Regions from separate parts of the Vreelandella indica genome, predicted to be linked through region 1. Evidence: predicted binding sites of a transcription regulator. Region 1 holds the regulator's gene; each other region holds the start of a gene.

Region 1 (7,343 bases):
CGCCGTCGCTTGCGCCATATGTCGGTGCTGTCCCAGGCTGAGATCCCCGATGACCGCACATTAAGAGTGACCACGCTGGTAGGCGGGCGTTGATAATCGCATGCCGTGGTAGGCTAACGTCATTCATTTCCAGTACAGGCAAAGGGTAAGTCATGAGCGTTAGACGTTTCGTGGGAGCCAACAGTCGTGATGTGATGCGCCAAGTGCGCGAGGCGCTCGGCGAAGATGCCCTGATAGTTGCTAACCGGCGTACCGAAGGGGGCGTTGAAATATTGGCGATGGCAGATGAAGCCATTGACCACTTCGAGCCCTCGCCCGAATCTACTCCTCCCGAACTGACTGCTCCCCAAACACCGGTAGCTCCAGCCCAGCCAGTGCAAGACCCCATGCAGGCAGTGAGTGAACGCTTGCTACAGGAAATGCAGGATATGCGTGCACTGCTGGCAAACAGCCAGCCAACCACTGCCGCCACCCCCCCCCAGGCAGCGCCAACGGGGACGGTCGCGCGGCTGCGCCAACTACTTTGGAATGTCGGCTTTGGCAGTGAGCTCGCCGATGAGCTGCTGGCGGGGTTACCTGAACCGTTAGCGGCGTTAAGTGGTGATAGCGACGCGCCGTTGCAGTGGCTGCGTCAACAGTTAATGGCACGGCTCTGTGTATTGAGTGATGAAGCAAGCTTTTTCGATCAAACCGGTATTGTCGCCTTAGTAGGGCCGACGGGGGTGGGGAAAACCACCACCACGGCGAAGCTAGCCGCCCGTTTTGTGATGCGGCATGGTACCCGCCCGGTGGCGCTGGTGACGACGGACAGTTTCCGGATCGGAGCCCATGAGCAGCTACGCATCTATGCGCGTTTGCTGGACACGCCCATGTACGCACTGGATGCCGAGCAACCGATTGATGATTTGCTGGGCCGCTTGCAGGGCAAACAGTGGGTGATTATCGATACCGTCGGCATGAGCCAGCGTGACCAGCGGGTGATTGAGCAGATTGCCCACCTGCAAGGGGGGCGCTCGCGCGTGCGTCTGGTGCTGTTGCTCAATGCCGCCAGCCAGCCGGAAACCCTCGAAGAGGTCGTGCTGCGTTATCGCCAGGCTGCCCGTGCTGCGGGGGCAGAGCTAGACGACTGTATTATTACTAAACAGGATGAAGCAGGGCGCCTAGCGCCGGTGCTCGACATTGTCATGCGCCACGGGATGCGCGTGCTGTTTGGTTCAAATGGTCAGCAGGTGCCTGAAGATATGGCCATTGCTTCCCCTGAAGCACTCGTGGATCAAGCGCTAAGCACGGCAACACCGCAGCGCGAGCAGACACAAAATGCTGATGCCCCAATGGGAATGCCGCGCTGGTCGCGGGATGTGCTCGGGCAAGGGCGCCGCTTGTCGTCGCTACTGGCGCGGCTGCGCCAACGCGTGACGGGATTTACGGAATTAGAAGCGATCTGGGATTTAGCGTCACTCCCAAGCCGACTGCAGGAAGAGCGTTTGGACGCATTGCTCGTCCACTATCCCGCCGTGAATACGACGTTGGGTATGGCGTGGTCAGCTCGGCGGAATGAGCGCGGCTGCGACTGGGCAATGCCCGATATTGGCCTGGACACAGAGGGCGCTTGGCTGGCGCTACCCTGGTTACAGCATCGCCATGCTGCTGGGTGGCAGCCGCGCTTAGCCGCGCTGACGGAATCAAGCGGCGTCGCGGTGCATTTATTGCCGCGCTTACCCGAGCCCGATGCGTTGGCGTGGCTGGAAGCCGAGCATTTGACCTGGGTCAGCCAAGTATCCCCTAGTCATCGGGTACGCTTTCACCACGAGCGCCAGTCCATTCGACAGCTGTTTAATGACAGCGTGCTGACGCACCAAGTGGGCGTTCGTTTTCGTGGTCAATCCGTGCAGCTGTGGACCGCCTACGCCGAAGTAGAGGATGCGACGGGTTATGCCCTGCTTGCTTGGTACGGTGAAGTGCGTGATCCGGAAAGCGCCAAAGTGGTAGCGCGCCGCTACTGGCTTACCCCTGCTCGGCTGGGAGCCGAGGTGCTCTCGCTACTGTTAACACAACTTCAAAGCGATGGCTTAGCGGCATTAACACGCCGCGCTTGGCAGCAGTTAAAAGAGGCCGACAGCGGCGATGTTAATGCCGAAGTGCGCCTACTCATGGCCAGCGGCGTGGCATCCGTCGCCGGGCATCTTGATGTTGCCGATGATGAAGAGGCGCAGACGCTGCGCGGCGACCTGCTCAATTTATTAGGCACGAGCCGTCGGCGTCGCGATACTGGCATGCTTGATGCGCTGGTTTACGCGTTTATGGCCCGCGATGCGATTCGCCAAATGGGCAGTGTGAGCCGAGAGGGTGTGACGTGAGCGATCAAGATCAAGCCTCAGGGCTGCGTAAGTGGGCAAACCTGCAGCGCCAGCAGCAGGCTGAAGGGGCGGCGGTTGATGTCGCGGCGGCCGAGCATGTGCCAGAACCAGAACAGAGCCCATCGTTATTAACGCCTACGGCTGCAGCAGCAGAAGCGCCTGAGGCGACAGCGCCACCCAGACCCAAAATTCCGCTTATAGTGGTTGGGCTGCCCGGTAGCGGTGCCTCTCAGGTAAACAAAGTCAAAGCACGTCTGGGGCAGTGGTCCACGTTAGGTCGAAGCTGGGCCGGTGACCCTGAAGACTGGGATGTGCGTGTCGTGGCGGCAGACACGGCTGACCTTGCTCAGTTACATGCTCAATACAGCCGTTGGGCACTATGGATCAATAGCGATGCCGATGCCTTTGCTGCCATGTACAGCACCTTGCGCCAACTACAGGAACGCGGTGGGCCGCGTCGTTTGCTAGCGCTTCATGAACCGCATTTGCCGCGCCAAGGATTGCTCGACAACTTGCGTGGTGCCGCCGAATACTACTTAAATATGGAACTACTGGTACTTGCACGATGAGCATACTCCGCCAAGGTGACCAAGCATGCTAAGCTGGCCGGTAAGAGGGGCACTGCCGCTGATTGCGCTACTGCTGACAGGACTAACGACGAGTGCCCAGGCCGCTACCGGCAGTTGGAGCACCCAACTCCCTGGGCTGATGGTGGCGATGAGTGATCGGGCAAGCGCTAGTCAAAACGCTTCTCCGCCCGCCGCGGCGAATCTTCGAACAAAGCAGCTTGAGCGTATTCAGTGGCAGTTCAGCCATCCTCCCGGTGCGCTGTTAAACGCTTGGTTGTGCCATCCTGAGCAGTGCGTTGCGTTAACCGGCATGCGCGGGTCCACGACCGCATTGGCAGGGCGAATGGCAGGTGCGCCATTGCATTTTCGTTTCGCCTTACGCCCAGGCCAACGGCCGGTTCGAGTGCAGGGGCTGCAAATGATTGTGAACTATCAGTGAAGGCTGTATAGCCGCGAGGCGAAAGGATGTACACAGCACAAGGTAGGATCAAACAGAGTGAGCTGTTGACGCAATATATGCCACTGGTACGACGTCAGGCCTTGACGCTTCAGGTCCGCTTACCAGCCAGCATTGAGCTCGATGACCTTATTCAAGCAGGGATGGTAGGGCTGCTGGAAGCGCTCGGTCGCTTTGATGCTACCCAAGGTGCGACCTTTGCGACGTTTGCCAGCCAACGAATTCGCGGTGCGATGATGGATGAATTACGCACCCGCGATTGGCTGCCCCGCAGTGTACGTCGTTCAGCGCGAGCAGTAGACAATGCCGTTCGCCAGTTAGAACAACAGCTGGGGCGAGCACCGGAAGAGAACGAAATTGCCCACCATCTTGAAATGCCGTTGAGTGAATATCAGCAGCTCCTCAATGACACCAACAGTGGCCAACTGCTGCCGTTTGAAGAGTTGGTGGCCGATGGCGGCGAGCCGGTCAGTAATGAACTGAACAACTCACCGTTCGAGCAGCTGCTTGATGGCCAGCAGCGGCAAACGCTGATTGATGCGATTGACGCACTGCCAGAGCGTGAAAAATTGCTCATGGCACTGTATTACCAGGAAGAACTCAACCTCAAGGAAGTAGGGGCTGTGTTGGGCGTAACGGAATCGCGCGTTTCTCAATTACACAGCCAGGCCGTCAGCCGTTTACGTGCGCGTTTACACGACTCGGCATAACACCTCTTTTTTACTCACTTGTGACCGGCAAGGAGCCGTGGATGAATCCTTCGACGCTGATAGGCATATTTGCCAGCATATTGCTGCTGGTCAGTGTACTGTTTTTGACCGCAGAGTCCCCTTCCAGCTTTATCAATTTGCCGGGTCTGGCCATTGTGGTGACCGGTACGTTGGCGGCTACCTTTATCAGCTATCCGCTGAGAGAAGTCCTCCGTGTGGTGCGGTTGGTGGGGCTAGTATTCCGGCGCGAAAACACCTATATGCGTGACGATATCCGGGAACTGGTCGATATGTCACGGCTATGGTTTAAAGGCGACGTGCGGGCGGTTGAGCGCGAGCTAGAGCATACCCGCAATCCGTTTTTACGCACTGGCATTCAACTGGTGATCGCCAACACCAAAGAGGATGAAATTTTTGACATGCTGCGCTGGCGTATTGCCCGCCTGAAAGCGCGTGAACATGCCGAAGCACAAATATTTCGCACCATGGCTACCTATGCGCCTGCGTTTGGCATGATCGGCACACTGGTGGGACTGGTGAACATGTTGGAAGTCATGGATGCTGGCGACCTGCAGGTCATTGGCCCACGCATGGCGGTGGCACTGCTGACCACCTTCTACGGTATTTTACTCGCTAACTTGGTGTTTAAGCCGATTGCAGTGAAATTAGAGCGCCGGACCGAAGAACGCTTAATTACCATGAACATGGTGTTGGAAGGCATCTCACTGATCACTAAACGCCGTCTGCCCTCGTTCATTGAAGAGACCCTTAACTCGTTTGTGGCTAATTACCACGATGAAATTCGTGATAACAGCGTCAAACCAAGACCAGACTCCTCGGTTAGTTCGGCGGCGAAGGGATAGCAATCATGTTAGACCGTGATACCCGTCACGCCCTGGAAATACCGGTCTCGCCTGGGGAGGGCGAAGAGGGGTGGCTAACCAGCTATCTTGATGTGCTGACGCTGCTCATCACACTCTTTGTACTCCTGCTTTCACTCACGCCGCCCGGGGGTGGTGAAGCGGCGGATACGGCTTTCATGCGCTCAGCTAGCGCTGTATCATCGTTGCCGCTAGCGTCACTTGCCACGGGTATACAGCCCAGCCACCAAGGGTTGCAGCCGCAGTTTTCCGGGCTCAATATTCCTGGTGTGAGCGTGTCGCAAGGGCGTGAAGGGGTCACACTGCGGATTGATAACAGCCTATTGTTTGCCAGTGGCCAAGCAGTGTTAACACCCCAGGGGCGTGGCGTGGTGGAAAGCCTTATCGATGTATTAGCCAGTTTTGACGGCCAGATTTCGGTGGAAGGCCATACCGATAGCGTACCCATTTCGACAGCGCGCTTTCCCTCTAATTGGGAGCTTTCATCCGCGCGAGCTATTGCCGTCGTGCGTCATTTAGAGCGCCAAGGGTTCAATATTTCTCATATGCGGGCCGTCGGCTATGCTGATACCCAACCCATGGAACCAAACGCAACCGCGGATGGCCGAGCTGCCAACCGGCGCGTAGAGCTGTTGTTGAGGCAACCGCTCGAAGGGTGAATAGATTGTCGAGGCCACTTGTGTGTCCAAGAAACAGTACCACCCACTATTGCAGTCGTTTGGTGTCCTGCTGGTATTAGATGCCGATAGCCGATGCATCCAAGCCGCTAGCACTAATTTAACCCGCTTGATCGGTGTTGAGCGCCCTGAAAATGGGCCGCTCAGCCTTGCCTGTGTGCTCGGCAAGCGCCTGAGTCAGCGCGTGCGCCGCGAGCTTCGGGGGCACCAGCGGCTCCCAAGCCCCCTCACGTTTATGCGTTCTAAGCACAGCAATGTACGTTTTCAGCTGCATGCGTACCGAGTGGATGAGCAGGTCATTGTTGAGATCGAGCCACTCAAAGCCCTGGGTAAGCGCCGTCTACTGGGTACGGTGAATGAGCGGCTGATGCACTTGGCTGAAGCGACCCATCAGGAGGAGCTGCTTGATTACCTGGTGAAGGCGATCCAGCAACTGACAGGCCATGACCGCGTTACCGTGTGTCATTTCGATAGTGATTGGCATGGTTTGATGGTCGCGGAAGCCCCGGGCAAAGCGTTGCCCTCGCTGCTAGGTCAACGCTTTCCTGCGAGTGACTTTCCCGCCGCCTTGCGGCAGAGCTACGAAAAATATCCCGTGCGGCTAATTGAAGATGTTAAGGCACCCCCCGAAACGCTGGCGCCCCCCTGCCCAACGGCCAACCTAAGCGGCAGCTTTTTACGCGCCCCGGCCCCAGAAAGACAGCGCTATTTAAAGCGCATGGAAGTGCGCGGCTCGCTCAGCCTGGCGATGCAGGGCGACACGGGCCTGTGGGGGTTAGTGTTTTGCCATTCAGCCACCCCGCATTCGGTGGAGCCGCCCGTGCGTGATGCTGTGCGCACCTTGGTGCAAATGGCGACGCAACGCATGCTGTTACTGCGGGCGCGTCAAGAAGCACGCTACCTGCAGCGCGTTCAGGACAGTCTGGTGCTGAGTGCCGGAGCACGCAGCGAGCCGAAAAATCCCCAGCAGCTACTTCATGAACAGGCGGCTACCTGGATGAAGCTGTTTCGTGCCCATGGTGTGGTGCTCTGGTTGAATGGCGGTGCTTATCAAGCGGGCGTCACGCCTGCCCCTGAAGCTATCAGCCAGTTTGTACTGCGTCTAGAAAGAGCCCACGTACATAGCGGGCCGTGGCACACACGTGAGCTTGCCAAAGAGCCATTAACTTGTTCATTAGCGATGCCAGAACAGTGCGGTGCCTTAGCCGTACCGTTGCTAATGAACTCGACCCAGCGTGCGTGGTTGCTCTTTTTTCGTCCTGAGCAGGTAGAAACGTTGTATTGGGCGATGCAACCCGCCACTGACCAACAACCGGCGGCGATAGCGATCCCCTCGGTGGCTTGGTATGAAGAAGTGGTGGGCAAGAGCGAAGCGTGGCAATGGGTAGAGCGGTTAGCAGCGGTAGATTTGGGGGAAGACCTGACGCTGGCCATTTCAGCCTATGAAATTAGCTCTCTGAATATGCACTTAGAGCGTGAGCGCAAAGCCCTGGCGGAGGCCAATCAACGGCTTGAGCAATTAGCCCATTTTGATCCCTTAACCAACGTATGGAACCGCTACCGCATTGAAGAGGCGATCAATGCCGAGCTGGTGGCCGCCAAACGCTATGCGGCCGCCTTTTCTCTGTTGCTGTTTGATGTAGATAATTTCAAGCAGATCAATGACACCCACGGACATAGCGTGGGTGACGA
Region 2 (7,343 bases), on a different contig from region 1:
TTGTATGATCACTCGTGTCGCTGTGATCACTAGAATGATTATCTGTAATATCGGTAAAAACTGGCCAAAATATGAAGAGCATAGCGTATTCAGCGGTCGAGCCTTTCAGGAATTCGATAAGATGTATCTAATATTGAGCGAAGAAAATAAAATAAAATAAATAAAAACAGCGCCTTATTAAACATTAATAGAAGATTAAATTATTCTACTACCCAATCTACTCCCCACATTGCCAAAACATAAATCTCAAGATGAAGCAGGCTGCCCTACATCAAACCTTCGCATTTCCGGCAATGACGGCTTGAAAACCAGCCTTGGTGATCGGCTGTTGCGCCGCATCCACCACGGTGCCGCCCAGGCGTGCCAACTTTTTTGATAGTGACACTAGCTTGGCAAGCTGGAGTTTGCTGGGAGCAAGCATCTGGTTGCTTTTGGTAATTTTAATGCTCACACCTTTAATAGGGGGAAGTTCGTTGCTGCTTTCGGTTAAAGATGGCAGCTGCCCCGAAGAATTAACATTCTCAATTTGAATCGGTGTACGGGAGGAGTCGCCCGCTACCTTATACGCCTTCGCGCTAGGCTCATAAACCGCATCCAAAGAAGCAAGCGCCAGGCTCAAGCGTTCATTCAAAGCAGGCGAAGGGCTCTTGAATAACACTGTCACTTCCCAGGAAGCATGTTCGTTATTGAATAAGATAGGCGCTTCTGGCGTTGTCGCGGTAGCTCTCTTGGGGGTAGTGGCACCACTTGGGGCAAACGTCCATCCTTGCCTGCTCAACAATAAATAGATAGCAATACAACCGCAGGTAATGCACATCCAGAGTGCGCATATCGCAGCGACTAGAAAGAGAGTGGGGGTGTCCATATCCTTATCTCATGGTTATGAGCAATTTACGTAACTGCTCGACACACGGAAATATTGGCTGAACCGCACAAGCTTTGCAAGCTAACAAAAAGTGGCAGCTAGCGAGATAGTAACCCCTGGGTATGCTCCCGCTGCTGCTTATTGGCACCATCCAAAATATCCAGCAGCTTTTCGTAATCCCCCGGCATTTGCTCATCCATGCTGGTGGTTTCAAAACGCCTGAGCGTTTGCTGGGTGTCGTCAATCAACGCCTGTAGTTCGTCTATAACGCGCTGGTGCTCATTAGTGGTCATATAACCCTTGGGTTTGTAATGCCTGTACTCGCTGGTAAAGCACTCTAGCGCTATCAACGGCCACGCTTTCGTGTTGGTTTAGGGTGAGCAGTACATCATGTCGCGGATCGTTCATCGCTGCTTCCAGCTCGGTATGGTAGCGTTTCAGCAAATGTTCCAAATTCATACGAATCATCGCAAGTTCTAGCTGAAACTCCGCTTGTAACTTAGTGTAGCGTTCTATGGGTACAGCGGTTGGGCTGCTTTCCAGCACGGTACAGATCGTCAGCTCAATCTGTTTTTCAACAACGTTAAGCTGAGGGACAAGTTCGGTAACAACTTCCAGAGCAGGGATGGTGGCGTTGTGCGGCTTCACGGTGCTCCTAAATAGCGCTGGGTCATGGGCTTGAATACTAAGGCTACCACCACCGCTTACAGGGCTAAGGGTTAATTAACCCTATTGAGTAACTGTATATTGCCATCTGTATGGCCTCATGATTTTGCCCACGATGAGTGCTTGAAAGGCCGCAATAGAAACTGGCTAACACATAATAGGTAAAATAAGTTCAGGCCACACTTCTAGTAGTGTGCTGCGTCAAATAACGGCTTCTAGCCCCTTACGCTGCTACACCGCATCATTACCGCTTGGTATAGGTCGGTCTCATAAAAGAAATGCTCCCGAATCGGAAGCATGTTGTTGTGGGTGGAGCCGAAGCCCAACCTTACTGCATTTACTACTACATTCGAACACGGCGTAAGATTAATAGGATGCATACAGATGGCTAACACAGACCCCGCATACCACTCGACCAATGTCAGCACACTTTTTTCTAGCCTGCTCTTCATTTAGACAAGCAAATTTATTTTCTGAGCTATCTTTTTTATTCATTTTTTGACAGATAGATTTATTTTGGGGCATGCACTTTCTTTCTGGCTGATCTTGAGTTAATTCAGCTTGAAAAAGGTGATACTCTTCCGAATCTCCATGCTTTTTAAGAGTATAAACAGTTTTGCTCACTTAAATGCTCCCATTATAAAAACGGGGCCTTTCGGCCCCGTTATATCTATCAATTAGCTTTAGAGCTAACCAATTAACCCAGCAGAGAAAGAACGTTCTGCGGAATCTGGTTGGCCTGGGCTAGTACAGAAGTACCCGCCTGCTGCAGAATCTGTGCACGCGTCATGCTGGCTACTTCAGTTGCGTAGTCGGCATCTTCAATACGTGAACGAGCAGAAGACAGGTTAGTTTCGTTGGTCTGCAGGTTAGTGATGGCAGACTCGAAACGGTTCTGAATGGCACCAAGGTCAGAGCGCAGAGTGTCCACCATACTTAGAGCTGAATCAAGTTTGTCCATCGGATTACGCGATGCTTCTACTGCATCGGTCTGGGAGATGAGCCCTTGGCTAGCCTGCCCTGCATCTTTGATGTAAACGACATCGCCTGCGGCAATGTCATCTCCAGCAACACCATCAAGGTTGTAGGCCGCATCAGCAGTGACTTGGCCACCGGTATCAACACTATAGGCATTGCCGTCAACTTCTATAGAAGCACCGTCGTAGGTAGCGCCTGCGCTCTCCAGATCAGTTTGACGAGCATCTTCATTGGTGCCATAGGTAGTGAAATTGGTGCCGGCGCCGAAAGTGCTACCAGTAACAAGGGTACTGGCATCAAGGTTCAGAGAGCCTGAGTCTACAGTCAAGGTACCGCCTGTACCACCAGTGGCGCCTGACAAGGTCACTGTCACCTCCTGACCCTCGATGGTCGCCGAGTAAGTACCATTACCGTCGGTTGCTGTCGCAGCTGTATCGCGGGTCCAGGAAACGCCACCTACTGTAGCACTATCGCCCTGAGCGGAAGTAGTAAGCGCAACACCGAAAGCATCTGCGACATCGGCGGTAACGCCTGCATCAGTTGCAGCTACGTTAGCACCTTGATCGGTAATTGCCCCAGTTGTTTGACTTACATATAGCTGGGCGTCAGCGGCGTCAGTGACTTTTCCACTTAGAAGATCAACTTTAACAGCAGTAGCCGGGGCTGCACCATTATTATCAGCGACATTTACAGTGTAATCTGAATTACCCGAAGCGCCGAAGTCGCTCATCAATGTTTGCAGATCGGCGGCTTTATCACCGCTAACGGTGAAGTTGTTTAGGCCAAGTGATGTAGCATCGATTTTTTGTAAATCAATACTAATTGTTTCGTTGTCGTTGGCCCCTACCTGAATTTTTAGAGCTCCATCTTGTTGTAGGACTTTAGTCCCGTTGAAATCAGTCTGCTCAGAAATACGGTTAATCTCATTAAGACGCTGATCAATTTCATTTTGAATGGAGGTCAAGTCATTCTGAGAGTTGGTGCCATTTTGCGCCTGTACAGATAGCTCACGCACACGCTGTAAGTTATCGTTAACTTGATTCAAGGCACCTTCAGCCGTCTGGGCAACCGAGATACCATCGTTAGCGTTACGCTGTGCAGTCGACAGACCGGTGATCTGTGAAGACATGCGGTTGGCGATGGCCTGACCGGCCGCATCATCCTTGGCACTGTTGATACGCAGGCCAGAGGACAGCCTTTCCATGCTTGTGGTTAAGTCGTTTTGGGACTTGCTCAGGTTTTGCTGGCCGATCATTGATGTGATGTTGGTATTGATCACTGACATGGTGTGATTCTCCTTGCTTTGGACACTGGCCCTGAGGCCTGCTTTCGGCCACTGTTTGTGCCGTTATATTGATTAACGGCACCGCGAGGAGAATCTTTAGCTTTACCACCAAAAAATAATGTAAAAATTAGTAAAGATGAAGTGGCTGCTGACTATTTTGAGCATACCTGCGTGTGTTGCAGGCAGTATATTGTGACGAGTGCGCTCCGAAATTAGCCGTTTACAGAAGCTTATAAAAGTGCGGCGAGTGCTTGAGCGGTGGTTGGAGCAGCAGCAGCTTCTTGCCCACTAGGTTCCTCAGCTAGTTGGTAAGCTGAATAAAAACGTGCGGGTATGGCACCTAGTAACACCTGTTGTGTGTACACCCCTTGGCAGGCAGGCGCACCGGAAGGGCGGGGGATGCGCGGTTCCAATAAGGTTATCAAAACATCATCATCTGGATGACGAATCGCCCGCCCCAGCCCTTGACGCAGCTTATGTAGCGTACGCACGGTGCTTTTACGCATAAGCGTGCCCTTAGCAATATGGGTGGCTTCCGAGTGACTGACATTGCGGTTTATTAACATCTGCTCGACAAGGTGCTGTTCCACTTGGCTGACCATCGGGCGGGGATTACGCAATACCACCACATGCTGCCAGTACGCTTGGTTCCCTTCACGGTTTGGCGATAACCCCTCCCACCCGGCGGGGGTGAGCAAAATCGAATCGTTTTCTAGGCGGGCAACCAGCTCGTTTAACCCTGTACCTGCATAGTGGGCAACCAGCCTGTGTGAATGAGCAGCCGGCCCTGCAGCCACTAGCGCGGCGACATCTGCATAACTAGCGCATAGCACCAAGGTGCGCCCTGGCTGGTCAGTTAGATAAGGAAGCACCTGCTGGCAATACTGTGGGGCAAGCTGGTAACGGTCATCCGCTTGTTGCAACAGCGGATGTGGCAACCAACGCGGTAAACGAAACCGTAAGGTGCCAAACTGCTGGGCCTGAAAGCTACGCTGTAGTCCGCTGCGTGGATGAGTGACCGGCAGCTGTAAGCGGCTACGCATATAGCGAAAATGCGGTATTTCGCCTGGCGCATGGTTCAAGTCTGACAGCGTCGCGGAGGTCATCAACGTGACCCGATTATTAGCACCGGCTTTTAAACTAGAAGCGGCGCTAGGGGCGTGGGCAACCACCCCTGGCAATCCACGCACCGGGGAATAATCCAACACTAAGTAGCGGCTAGCTTCGCGTAAGCGAAGGGCAATGCTCTCCACGCTCTGGCGTAAATGCTGCCACTCCTGCCATAGTGCTGGCGTATGGCTTGGCTCGCGCAAGCGCAGTTTTAATAACGCTTTCACAGCGCTTTGCAGAGCCTCGCCTTGGTAAGGCGTTAAACTGTGGGCGCGTCCCGCCCGCCCACGGTCGGTCATGTTATCCAGCAAGGTTTGCCACTGTTTAGCCACGCGATGCTGCTTTAGCTGATTAAGTAGATAAGTGGTGGATTGCAGCGATACGCGGTCACTTAGCAGTTCTTCAGCGATTTCCGGGTAGTGCTCCGCTTCATCCAGTAATAATACATAGGGCGCTTCTGCATGAGTGATTTTCCCTTGGGTAACCAGGTCTACCGCTAACAGTGCGTGATTAATAATGAGCACATCGCTTTGTTGGGCGGCCTGCTGTTGTGCCTCTAGATTTTCCGATAAGGGGTCGTTGGGCCGCAGGGCAATATCGGCTAACTGCCAGCCATCAGGTAACAGCGCAGCATCCAGATCAAGCAGGCAGCCATCGCTTTTCAGCCCCCAACGCGCTAAACGGCGGTGCGTGTCGGGTAATCGAGTGCTTTCCGCTGCGGCATCTAAACTCGGCACACCCAAAAGTAGCGCTAACCGTTCGGGATTCAGGTAATTATCCCGGCCCATGCGCAGCGCAAAACTAAGTTGCGGCAACTGGGCATGTGTTAAGTAGTCACGCACGATCGCGAGGTTATCTGGCTGGAGCAGCTGCCGCTGCAATGCCCTGGAATGGGTAGAGATCAATGCTCGGCGCGCTGCCTGCTTACCGCCCATTAGCTTGCCTTTGGCAACCCAATCGGCCAGGGCTAACTGGTAAGCGAGTGACTTCCCGATCCCGGTATCACCCTCTACAAAGTGCAGCTTTCCTTTCTGAGCTAGGCCATCCAAAAGGGCTTCGGCATACGCAATTTGCACCGGGTTACGCTGAAAGCCTGGGCGTTTAGGCAGTATGTCGCTGAGGTAATGGAGTACCGGGTGCATAGGGGCATTATCTAGGTAGGAGAGCGAATGCCCCAGCAAAACTGGGGCACTGTTTCCGCAAAGGGAATTCCCGCAAAGGCGAGAGGTTCAAACGTTCCATCGAAGTCTGCAATTCATTGCAAACACTTCCGCTGAGGCGGAACGGCGTAATGATAGCAATAATTGTGAGCGACAACCTAACAGGGGCAAAGCATGCCCATGCCGTAAGTACGTAGGCGAGACACCCCTTGAAACCATGCGGTGGCCGCCAGTGGCGTGTCAATGACGGTTGCTTCAGCGCAAACCCTTACCACCGGGTGTTGCACCGATATTTTATGCTGCTGAGGCCAACGCCCCAGTGGATAAAAGCTAACGCTACCAACATTTATTGCCCACCCTTGGCGCTGCATACGCTCAATAATAAGACTAGCCCACCGTTCACGCGGTGCCGGTATATGCTGGCTACGGGGCAGCCTTTCGCCGCTGGACGATAACCGCGTGGCGACGGTAGGCACCCAGTGCCACTCCAGCTGCAGCGTGGTTCCTTCGTTAAGCGTCAGTACACGCTTTTCTGCATGGGGGAAATCACGCGCTGAGCGCACGCTAAACAAGTGTTGCTCTTGGGTTAACCACTGGGCACGAAAAATAAACGGTCGCTCGCGCTGGGGGGAGTGGGTATCACCTGAAAAGAGGTGCCACGCAGTGCAGTGGTAATCATCGAGTGTGACTGGGTGCCCTGACGTGTTCCCAGGGTGGCATAGCGCGCTGGCTTCGTAGTAATGCACCTGCATAGCGTGGGATTTATCCCCTCTCGTCTTTCGGGTTAAAACAGGTTGCCCTGTTCAGGCTCAACTTGCGCGCCTTCATTCGATGGCTTGGATGCCACCGGCGGTTGTGTTGATGACTGAGCTGATAAAAACGTAGCTGGTGAAGACTGGATCTTTGTTTGGCAGTAAGGCAACAACTTGTCCAAGTGTGGCATTACCCATCCCAATACGGCAGGTAGTCTTAAGCGGTCGTAGGGATCTGTTGGAATCGCCTGCAAAAGCGCGGCGGGGTCTGGCACGTTCTCCAACCACTGGGCAAACGCTTTGTCATCACGCTGCCCTTTGGCTGCATCAAGAATCGGTTTCCAGAAAGCAAAGCGGCCTGCTTGGCTGTCCAACCCCTGATCACGCATCACTTGGGCTGTGGTGATTATCGCGTGTAAGTCCAATACGCTGGCACCGTTCTCACTGTTACACCAGAGTTCATGCAGCGATGTGGTGGGCATCAGTTGGCGCATTAGGCCATCCACTTTACGCCCCCAGTTTTCGAT
Region 3 (7,343 bases), on a different contig from region 1:
TACGGCTGAAGTATTTAGTACACTGCGCAGCCAAGCATACGGTCAATGGTTACTGGCCGTTGTCGCTATAGGACTCTTCGCGTTTGGCTTATACAGCCTATTAGCGGCTATCTATCGCCGCATTAATCCAGAGATGTAGCGACTCCCTAATGGCCAACACAACAAAGCGAACCAAGCAGTGGTTTGAGCGTATTAATGGCTCGAAGAACATGCTGTGGTTACTCGGCACCCTCTCCTTTTTGGAAACGATTATTCTGCCCATTCCGCTTGAGCTGGTGCTGATCCCGCTGATGGCAGCCAATAAACAACGTATCTGGCTTTTAGCGACGGTCACTACCGCAGGTTGCTTAATTGCTTCGCTGGTCGGCTATGGCGTTGGCATGCTGCTTTTTCAGTCGATAGGTACTTGGTTTATTGAGTTTATGGGCATGGAACAGAGCTATCAGTCGTTCCAAACCTTCTTCGATCAGTATGGTTTTGCCGCGATTTTAGCCATTGGCATTCTGCCCATTCCCTTTCAGGTAGCTATGATTACCGCAGGCCTTTCCGGCTACCCGGTTCTTCTCTTCGCGCTAGCGGCGTTAATTGCCCGCGGCCTGCGTTACTTCGGCCTCGCCTGGCTCGTCCACCGCTTTGGCAGCCGAGTACTGATGTTATGGAAACAACAAGCCCTAGTAACCAGCTTGGTGGCGGGTGTAGTGGTGCTGGTGGTGGCGCTGGGAATGCAGGCTTTGGCGGGGCTGATTGCTTAACCGGCGGTTGAAATATCCAGCCCCACCTTAGCAATGCGCGTTTGGCATTGGCTTAAGCATCATCCTGCGTCTTACCAGACGTTGCTGCCGTATGCTTGGCTTTCATATCTTTGAAGGCCTCCATGATGTCCATGGGTAGCGGGAACACAATCGTCGAGGCGTTTTTGTTGCTCATGTCACTCATGGTTTGCAGGTAGCGAAGCTGTAGCGCGGCGGAATTCTCCTGCATCACGTTGGCGGCTTCCACCAGCTTTTTGGACGCCTGAAGCTCCCCTTCGGCGTGTATCACCTTGGCGCGACGCTCGCGCTCCGCTTCGGCTTGACGTGCAATGGCGCGGATCATGCTCTCATCCAGATCCACATGCTTGATTTCAACATTGGCCACTTTGATGCCCCAGGCTTCGGTTTGGGTATCAATGATTTCCTGGATATCGTCGTTGAGTTTATCCCGCTCGGAAAGCATCTCATCCAGGTCATGCTTGCCCAGCACGGAACGCAGCGTGGTCTGGGCCAACTGGCTGGTCGCCTGGGTGAAATTCTCAACTTGGATGATCGCCTTTTCAGGGTCGACAACGCGGAAGTAAAGCACCGCGTTGACCTTAACGGTGACGTTATCCCGGGAAATGACATCCTGCTCAGGTACGTCCATGGTAATCACACGTAAATCCACCACCTCCATCTTCTGAATGGCAGGAATCACAATGACCAACCCTGGCCCTTTGACCTTCTGAAACCGGCCAAGAAAGAACACCACGCCACGCTTATATTCCGGCAGTATGCGTATGGAGGCGGCAATCAGCATCAACACCAGCACTACTGGAACCAAATAAGAAATAATCATGGGTCACCTCATCGAGTTGCTGGACTATCACATGAATAACGCACGACAACTGAGGGCCTAGTGGGGGGTGACGTATACCGTCAACCCTTCGAGGCGTGTCACTGTAAGCTGATCGCCCTGCTTAACCGGAACATTACTCACCGCGTTCCAGCGCTCGCCGTGCAATTGCACGTGGCCGTGGGTATCAAAATCCTCCAGGGCAATGGCATCTGCGCCAATCAGCTGCTCCGCGCCGGAATGTACCGGGCGGTGATGAAGCGTTGCAAAGCGCATCAGCGTCCATAGCATCAAGCCTCCTGACACCAGCGCCACACCCACGATAAGCGGCAATGAAATAGCCAGATACTCGGCATCCATCAGCATGACCGAGCCGAGCACAAAGGCAACGATGCCTCCTGCCCCCAGCACCCCGAAGCTGGGCAGTAGCGTCTCACCTACCATTAGCGCCAATCCCACCACCATCAACGCTAGCCCGGCGTAGTTAATCGGCAGCACCTGGAACGCAAACAGTGCCAACAGCAGGCAAATGATTCCGATGGTGCCTGGAAATAGGCTACCGGGACTGGCAAGCTCATATATCAGCCCGTAAAAACCCAGAATCATTAAAAAATAGGCGATATTGGGGTTGGTAATCAGCGAAAGTAGTTGGGTACGCCAATCCGGGTCGAAGCGCTCAATGGCGAGATCGGCGGTGGCTAAGGTGTATTCACCCCGCTCCATGACCACTGTCATGCCATCTATCTGCCCTAGCAGGTCATCATTATCACGCGCTACCACATCTATGACGTTTTGCTCTAATGCCTGGTTGGCGGTGAGATTCACTGCATCGCGCACTGCGTCTTCCGCCCAGTCGGCGTTGCGGCCGTGGCGCTCAGCCAAACTGCGGATGAAGCTCACCGCGTCTTCCATGACCTTGCGCTCCATGGCGCTGCCCTCACGGGCCGGCGCATCAGACGCATCTTGATCTTCTTCAGCATCGCTATCAGGCATACCGCCGCCGCCCATTTGCACCGGTGTCGCAGAGCCCAAATGGGTAGAAGGCGCCATGGCCGCTACGTGGCTGCCGTAAAGCAGATAGGTACCTGCACTGGCTGCGCGCGCGCCACTGGGGGAAACATACATCACCACCGGCAGGTCTGAATTGAGCATTTCCCGAATCATATCGCGGGTGGTATCAACCAATCCGCCAGGGGTATCCAGCTCAACAATCACCACTTCGCTGCCCTGCTCTCGGGCTTTACGAAGACCACGCTCAAAATAATCCTTGGTCGCAGGGCCGATAGCGCCTTCAATATTGAGGATTAAAGCGCTGGGCGAGGTTTGTGCCCTGGCCTGCCACGTGAGCGACAGCGCCGCCATCAGCAATCCCGCCACCAACAGCCACAGCCAGTGCGATTTGTGAGAAAGGGAGTGCATATCCGCTCCAGCAGCTATCAATATGCTCAAGGGTATCTACTCAACGTAGCACCCGCAGTGAGCTTCGTCATGAACAACATGATAGCGGGCGGTTAAGCGTAATAACGCTTAACCGCAGGAGGTTATGCTAAGCAACAGCGATGGCTGGAAGGACGTTCGAGGAGGTTGGCTGGGAGTTGGTTAGTTGACGTAATAGCCGCTTACCTTCCAATCACCCTCTTCTAGGTGAGGCGTGATAGTTTCGGTAATCTGAGGCTTATTTTCAAAACGGGTTTGGAACGTAAACACCGCATAATCACCAACAGGCGCGCCGGGCATGGACGTTTCACGGATAACACGTATCCGCCGCCTGGACTCAACCGCCCCAAAATCACGCCGGGCAGCGTTGATGGTACGGGCCAGCATATTGGAAGAGAGCGGCACCTGCAGCAACGTTGAGGATGCCTCCCACGCTTGTTCATACTCACCGCTATCGATGGCTTCAAGCCACGCCAGCGCTGCCGCTTCAGCCGCATCGGTATGTGAATACGCGTTCGTGGTTAGCACGAGAAGCACGGTAGCAATGATAAAAGTCACTGTTTTGGACATAGCAAACTCTTGTGGCAGCCAGGGTTAATCGTGCGTCTTAAGTCATTATCGGAAGCTGGGGGGATTTCTTTAACGCTAATCCCGCCTAGCGGCGACTAATGATAGAAAGGGATTCACCTGTCGTGGTCCGCGCTTCTCAAACCCCACCTGCTCGTTTACTATGCGCCACCCAACCTATCCAGCTCTCACCTTTAGGCGACCATGTCCGTCAACGCACTCTATACCGACCTTTCCGGCTACTACGATTTGATGTGCGTAGATATCGACTACCAAGCACAAAGCAACGCCATTCGACGGCTGCATCAGCTTTTCGGTAACGACGGCACCGCCCATCTGGATTTAGCCTGCGGCACCGGCCCCCACGTGCGCCATTTTATTGATTTTGGTTACGCCAGCGGCGGGCTGGATATCAATCAGCCGATGCTGGATATCGCCGCCTCGCGCTGCCCAGAAGCCCAATTCACCTTGCAAGATATGAGCACGTTCGACGTAAGCGAACCTCTCGATTTAATCACCTGCTTTTTATACTCGATCCATTATAACGATGGTATTGAGAAGCTAACCGCCTGCATCGCCAGCGCCCACCGCGCTTTAAAAGCGGGCGGTGTGTTCTACTTTAATGGGGTGGATAAACAGCGCATCAATAACGATCTATTCGTTAAGCACACCGCGAAACAGGGCGAGGATTCGTTCACCTTCCGCTCAGGGTGGCACTACAGCGGGCACGGTGAAAGGCAGTCGTTAAGGCTCAGCATTGAAAAAACCAGCGCCGGCAACACCCAAGTATGGAACGATGAACACCCCATGGTGGCGGTGAGCTTTATAGAACTAACCGCCCTACTAACGCCTTATTTTGAGGTGCATGTGTTTGAGCATAACTACGAGACCATCACCCCGTGGGATACTGTTTCGGGCAATGCGATTTTTGTGTGCGTGAAGAAATAGCGCCCACACAAGCTTATGGCGGGAAAAGTTCCTAAATGCTGCTTGGTTGAATCACCAGGCGTCTATAGTGAAGAGACCTATCACGGGCTGACGCCATGACCGACCTTATTTTGCCAAGCAACGCACACTTTCTAAATTTTCGGCATCGACCGCCTGACAAGCGCTTGGCCCCCTGGGTACAGTGCCTCTGGTCAATGGGTGGACCTGGGCAACTTAAGACCTCCCGAACCGAGAAGCTCTACCCAGATGCCGGTGCCAGCCTAAGCATCAAGCTCACCATCCCGCGCCCCATCATCACGCTCTGCTTAAACAGGCGCACGCTGGTCGAAACCTTCGACACGTCCACCCCAAGCCTAGGCATTCGCTTCAAGGCTGCCGGCGCCCACGGCCTGCTGGGCCTGCCACTCGAAGCTTTCACGGATGGCTTTCACCATCTAGAAGATGAACTTGAGCCACTAGGGCTGCAGGAACTGATGCCGATAGTAGAACGCCTTTACCAGCTCGACGAAAAGCAGGGTTTGCGACTTCTGGAAACATGGTTATTGCATCGACTGAGACGCATGCCGATTCTCAACAGCCGGATCGTCATGGTCATTCAGGCCATCAGAGAATTACAGCTTCCACCCCAACAGCTAGGCGCCACTATCGGTTTTACTAGGCGTACTCTGGAACGCAAATTAAAACGTGAAGTGGGCGTTACCCCTGGCCAATTAGTAGCTTATGCCCGTCTTAACCTTGCCCGCCATGAGTTGTTTGAGAGCAATCGTTCCCTAGCGGAAATAGCGTTGCAATGCGGCTACTATGATCAGGCTCACTTCACGCACGCTTTCCAAGCACTCGCCTATGAAACGCCCGCCGCCTACCGCAAACGCAAATTGTCGCAAATCTACAAGGCGTGACGAGCTTACGGTTTTAAGCTGAGGCCTCCACTAACCATCTAGGTCATCCTCATGTCTCAGCGTATCTCTCAGCAAGCCGTTTACCGCCTATGCCCTCGCTTGGCTGAACACTTGGTTCCCCTGGGCGCGGTCGCATCCGGCAGTACAGTCACCCCGACCATCACTCATTTGGTTAAATTGCGTGTTTCGCAAATCAATCACTGTGGCTTTTGTCAGCACATGCACTCGCAAGAGGCCAGAGATGATGGCGAACATCAGGTTCGCCTGGATGTGCTTCCCGCCTGGCGTGAAGTTGCCTGTTTCAGTGAGCAGGAACGCGCCGCTCTGGCATGGGCAGAAGCCCTTACGCTGCTAAGCCAACACCCAATCAGCGACGAAACCTACCAGAATGCCTTAGCCGCCTTTGGAGAGCAGGATTTACTGGAATTGACCACGGTGATTCTGGCCATCAACAGTTGGAATCGGGTCGCAGTCAGCATGCAGTTTATGCCTGCTATCAAACTATAAATCTCCAACTACAGGGTTGAGAAAGGCGGTTTCCTTCCAGGCTACCGCCTTTTATTCAGACCTCTTTGAGACCAAATGCACCATCAATATCTGATACTGATGAAAGGTCAGGCTTCTGAACCACTAGGGGAAGGACGCAGTTGCATCTGAACGCCGAGTAAAAAGTTACGCAGCACCTGATCTTTACACTCGCGATAATTCTTGTGGCTTGGCTTACGGAAAAAAGCGCTTAATTCATGATTGCTGATGCGGAAGCCTGCCAGCTCAAAAATAGCCAGAATATCGTCAGCCTTTAGATTTAAGGCAATGCGCAGCTTCTGGAACACCATGTTGTTGTTTAACTGCGTTTCTGGCGCTGGCTGCGGGCCTTCGCGCTTACCACGCTTGAAGCTGATAAAGCCGTTCAGAAACGCTGCCAGCTCTCTATTTTTCATCGTCACAAAGGCATCGTCTTCATCCTTTTTCAGCCAAGCAGTGACCTGTTCCTGAGTCACGCTGACTTCTGCCAAGGCGAAAATATCCACGATGGTGCTGTCTTTTAAATCAAAGGCATACCGTATGCGGCGGAAAATATCGTTATTAGTCAAAATCGTATCCCTAGTCTTAGGCAAACCCAGCACAATCAGGCGTTATGTGCATCTACGTTTATCGTGAATATCACTAACATCAGCAGCTTAAAAACTAACCTGTTGTCAGCTTTCCAAGCAGCTCATCAATTTCGTCTTTAAGCTCGCCATCTTCAATCTTGTTGGCGGTGATTTGGGCCTTTTTAAGATTGTTGATCGCTGCGTCAGTCTGACCCAACTCCACCTGCAGCTTCGCCATGGAGAACGCGATGGATGACATATGGTCTTTCGAATTCACTGCAACGGCTTTCTCAAAGGCTTTTTCGTAGACAGCCAACGCCTCATCCAGCTCTTCCGTGAAGTCAGCCAGCGTTTCCCACTGCTCTGGATGGTCCTTGTCGGTATTTTCGTTCTCGGTGCAGATCGCTTCCAACTGTGCATAAAGCGCATCAAACGCCTCTCTATCCTCTTTATCAGCAGCCTTCATGAGTTTTTCAGCGAGTTCGTAAACCGCTTTGTATATTTTGGTGTTAATCATGAACGACTACCTTTTCTCTATTAAAAACAGTAACAAGTAAAAAATCTGCTAAAAACAACGTTGTGGAACCGCCAACTCACCTTGGCCGGTGACATTATACCCTTTGAGGATAGCGCTACGGGTGTTCATTTTTCGGTTTTTGTAGCAAGACCAGACCACTGACCGCTATTAACAGTAAAGCTCCATGATGAACTCAGGTTCACCCGTTTGTTCATCAATCTGTTCACCTAATGAAATGAAGCCATGCTGCTTATAAAAATTGATGCTGGGGGCATTCTGGCTGTAAACACT

The links. The regulator FliA, encoded in region 1, starts transcription of late flagellar genes. The targets are predictions, from matches to a motif close to CTAAAGTTNNNNNNNNNNCNGCCGATA.
Region 2: the regulator FliA is predicted to act here: its motif matches at 3,868-3,894, upstream of V8L71_RS05245 (flagellin N-terminal helical domain-containing protein).
Region 3: the regulator FliA is predicted to act here: its motif matches at 3,644-3,670, upstream of V8L71_RS14125 (DUF4019 domain-containing protein).

What each region holds. Positions count from the first base shown of each region.
Region 1 covers NZ_JBANSO010000004.1:137,706-145,048, reverse strand. Annotated here, with positions in the region: gene flhA (flagellar biosynthesis protein FlhA) at 1-93, shown strand, start outside; gene flhF (flagellar biosynthesis GTPase FlhF) at 153-2,357, shown strand; gene V8L71_RS04215 (hypothetical protein) at 2,354-2,926, shown strand; gene V8L71_RS04210 (flagellar protein FlhE) at 2,952-3,365, shown strand; gene V8L71_RS04205 (RNA polymerase sigma factor FliA) at 3,392-4,093, shown strand; gene V8L71_RS04200 (motility protein A) at 4,135-4,956, shown strand; gene V8L71_RS04195 (OmpA/MotB family protein) at 4,962-5,633, shown strand; gene V8L71_RS04190 (sensor domain-containing diguanylate cyclase) at 5,656-7,343, shown strand, end outside.
Region 2 covers NZ_JBANSO010000005.1:162,739-170,081, forward strand. Annotated here, with positions in the region: gene V8L71_RS05225 (hypothetical protein) at 272-631, opposite strand; gene V8L71_RS05230 (hypothetical protein) at 964-1,158, opposite strand; gene V8L71_RS05235 (hypothetical protein) at 1,148-1,513, opposite strand; gene V8L71_RS05240 (hypothetical protein) at 1,898-2,155, opposite strand; gene V8L71_RS05245 (flagellin N-terminal helical domain-containing protein) at 2,229-3,794, opposite strand; gene V8L71_RS05250 (helicase C-terminal domain-containing protein) at 4,025-6,046, opposite strand; gene V8L71_RS05255 (hypothetical protein) at 6,223-6,816, opposite strand; gene V8L71_RS05260 (hypothetical protein) at 6,849-7,343, opposite strand, start outside.
Region 3 covers NZ_JBANSO010000020.1:603-7,945, reverse strand. Annotated here, with positions in the region: gene V8L71_RS14145 (DUF1206 domain-containing protein) at 1-139, shown strand, start outside; gene V8L71_RS14140 (YqaA family protein) at 150-752, shown strand; gene V8L71_RS14135 (slipin family protein) at 805-1,593, opposite strand; gene V8L71_RS14130 (NfeD family protein) at 1,651-3,009, opposite strand; gene V8L71_RS14125 (DUF4019 domain-containing protein) at 3,190-3,597, opposite strand; gene V8L71_RS14120 (class I SAM-dependent DNA methyltransferase) at 3,799-4,542, shown strand; gene V8L71_RS14115 (helix-turn-helix domain-containing protein) at 4,638-5,441, shown strand; gene V8L71_RS14110 (carboxymuconolactone decarboxylase family protein) at 5,493-5,948, shown strand; gene V8L71_RS14105 (YehS family protein) at 6,056-6,535, opposite strand; gene V8L71_RS14100 (tetratricopeptide repeat protein) at 6,630-7,052, opposite strand; gene V8L71_RS14095 (N-acetyltransferase) at 7,221-7,343, opposite strand, start outside.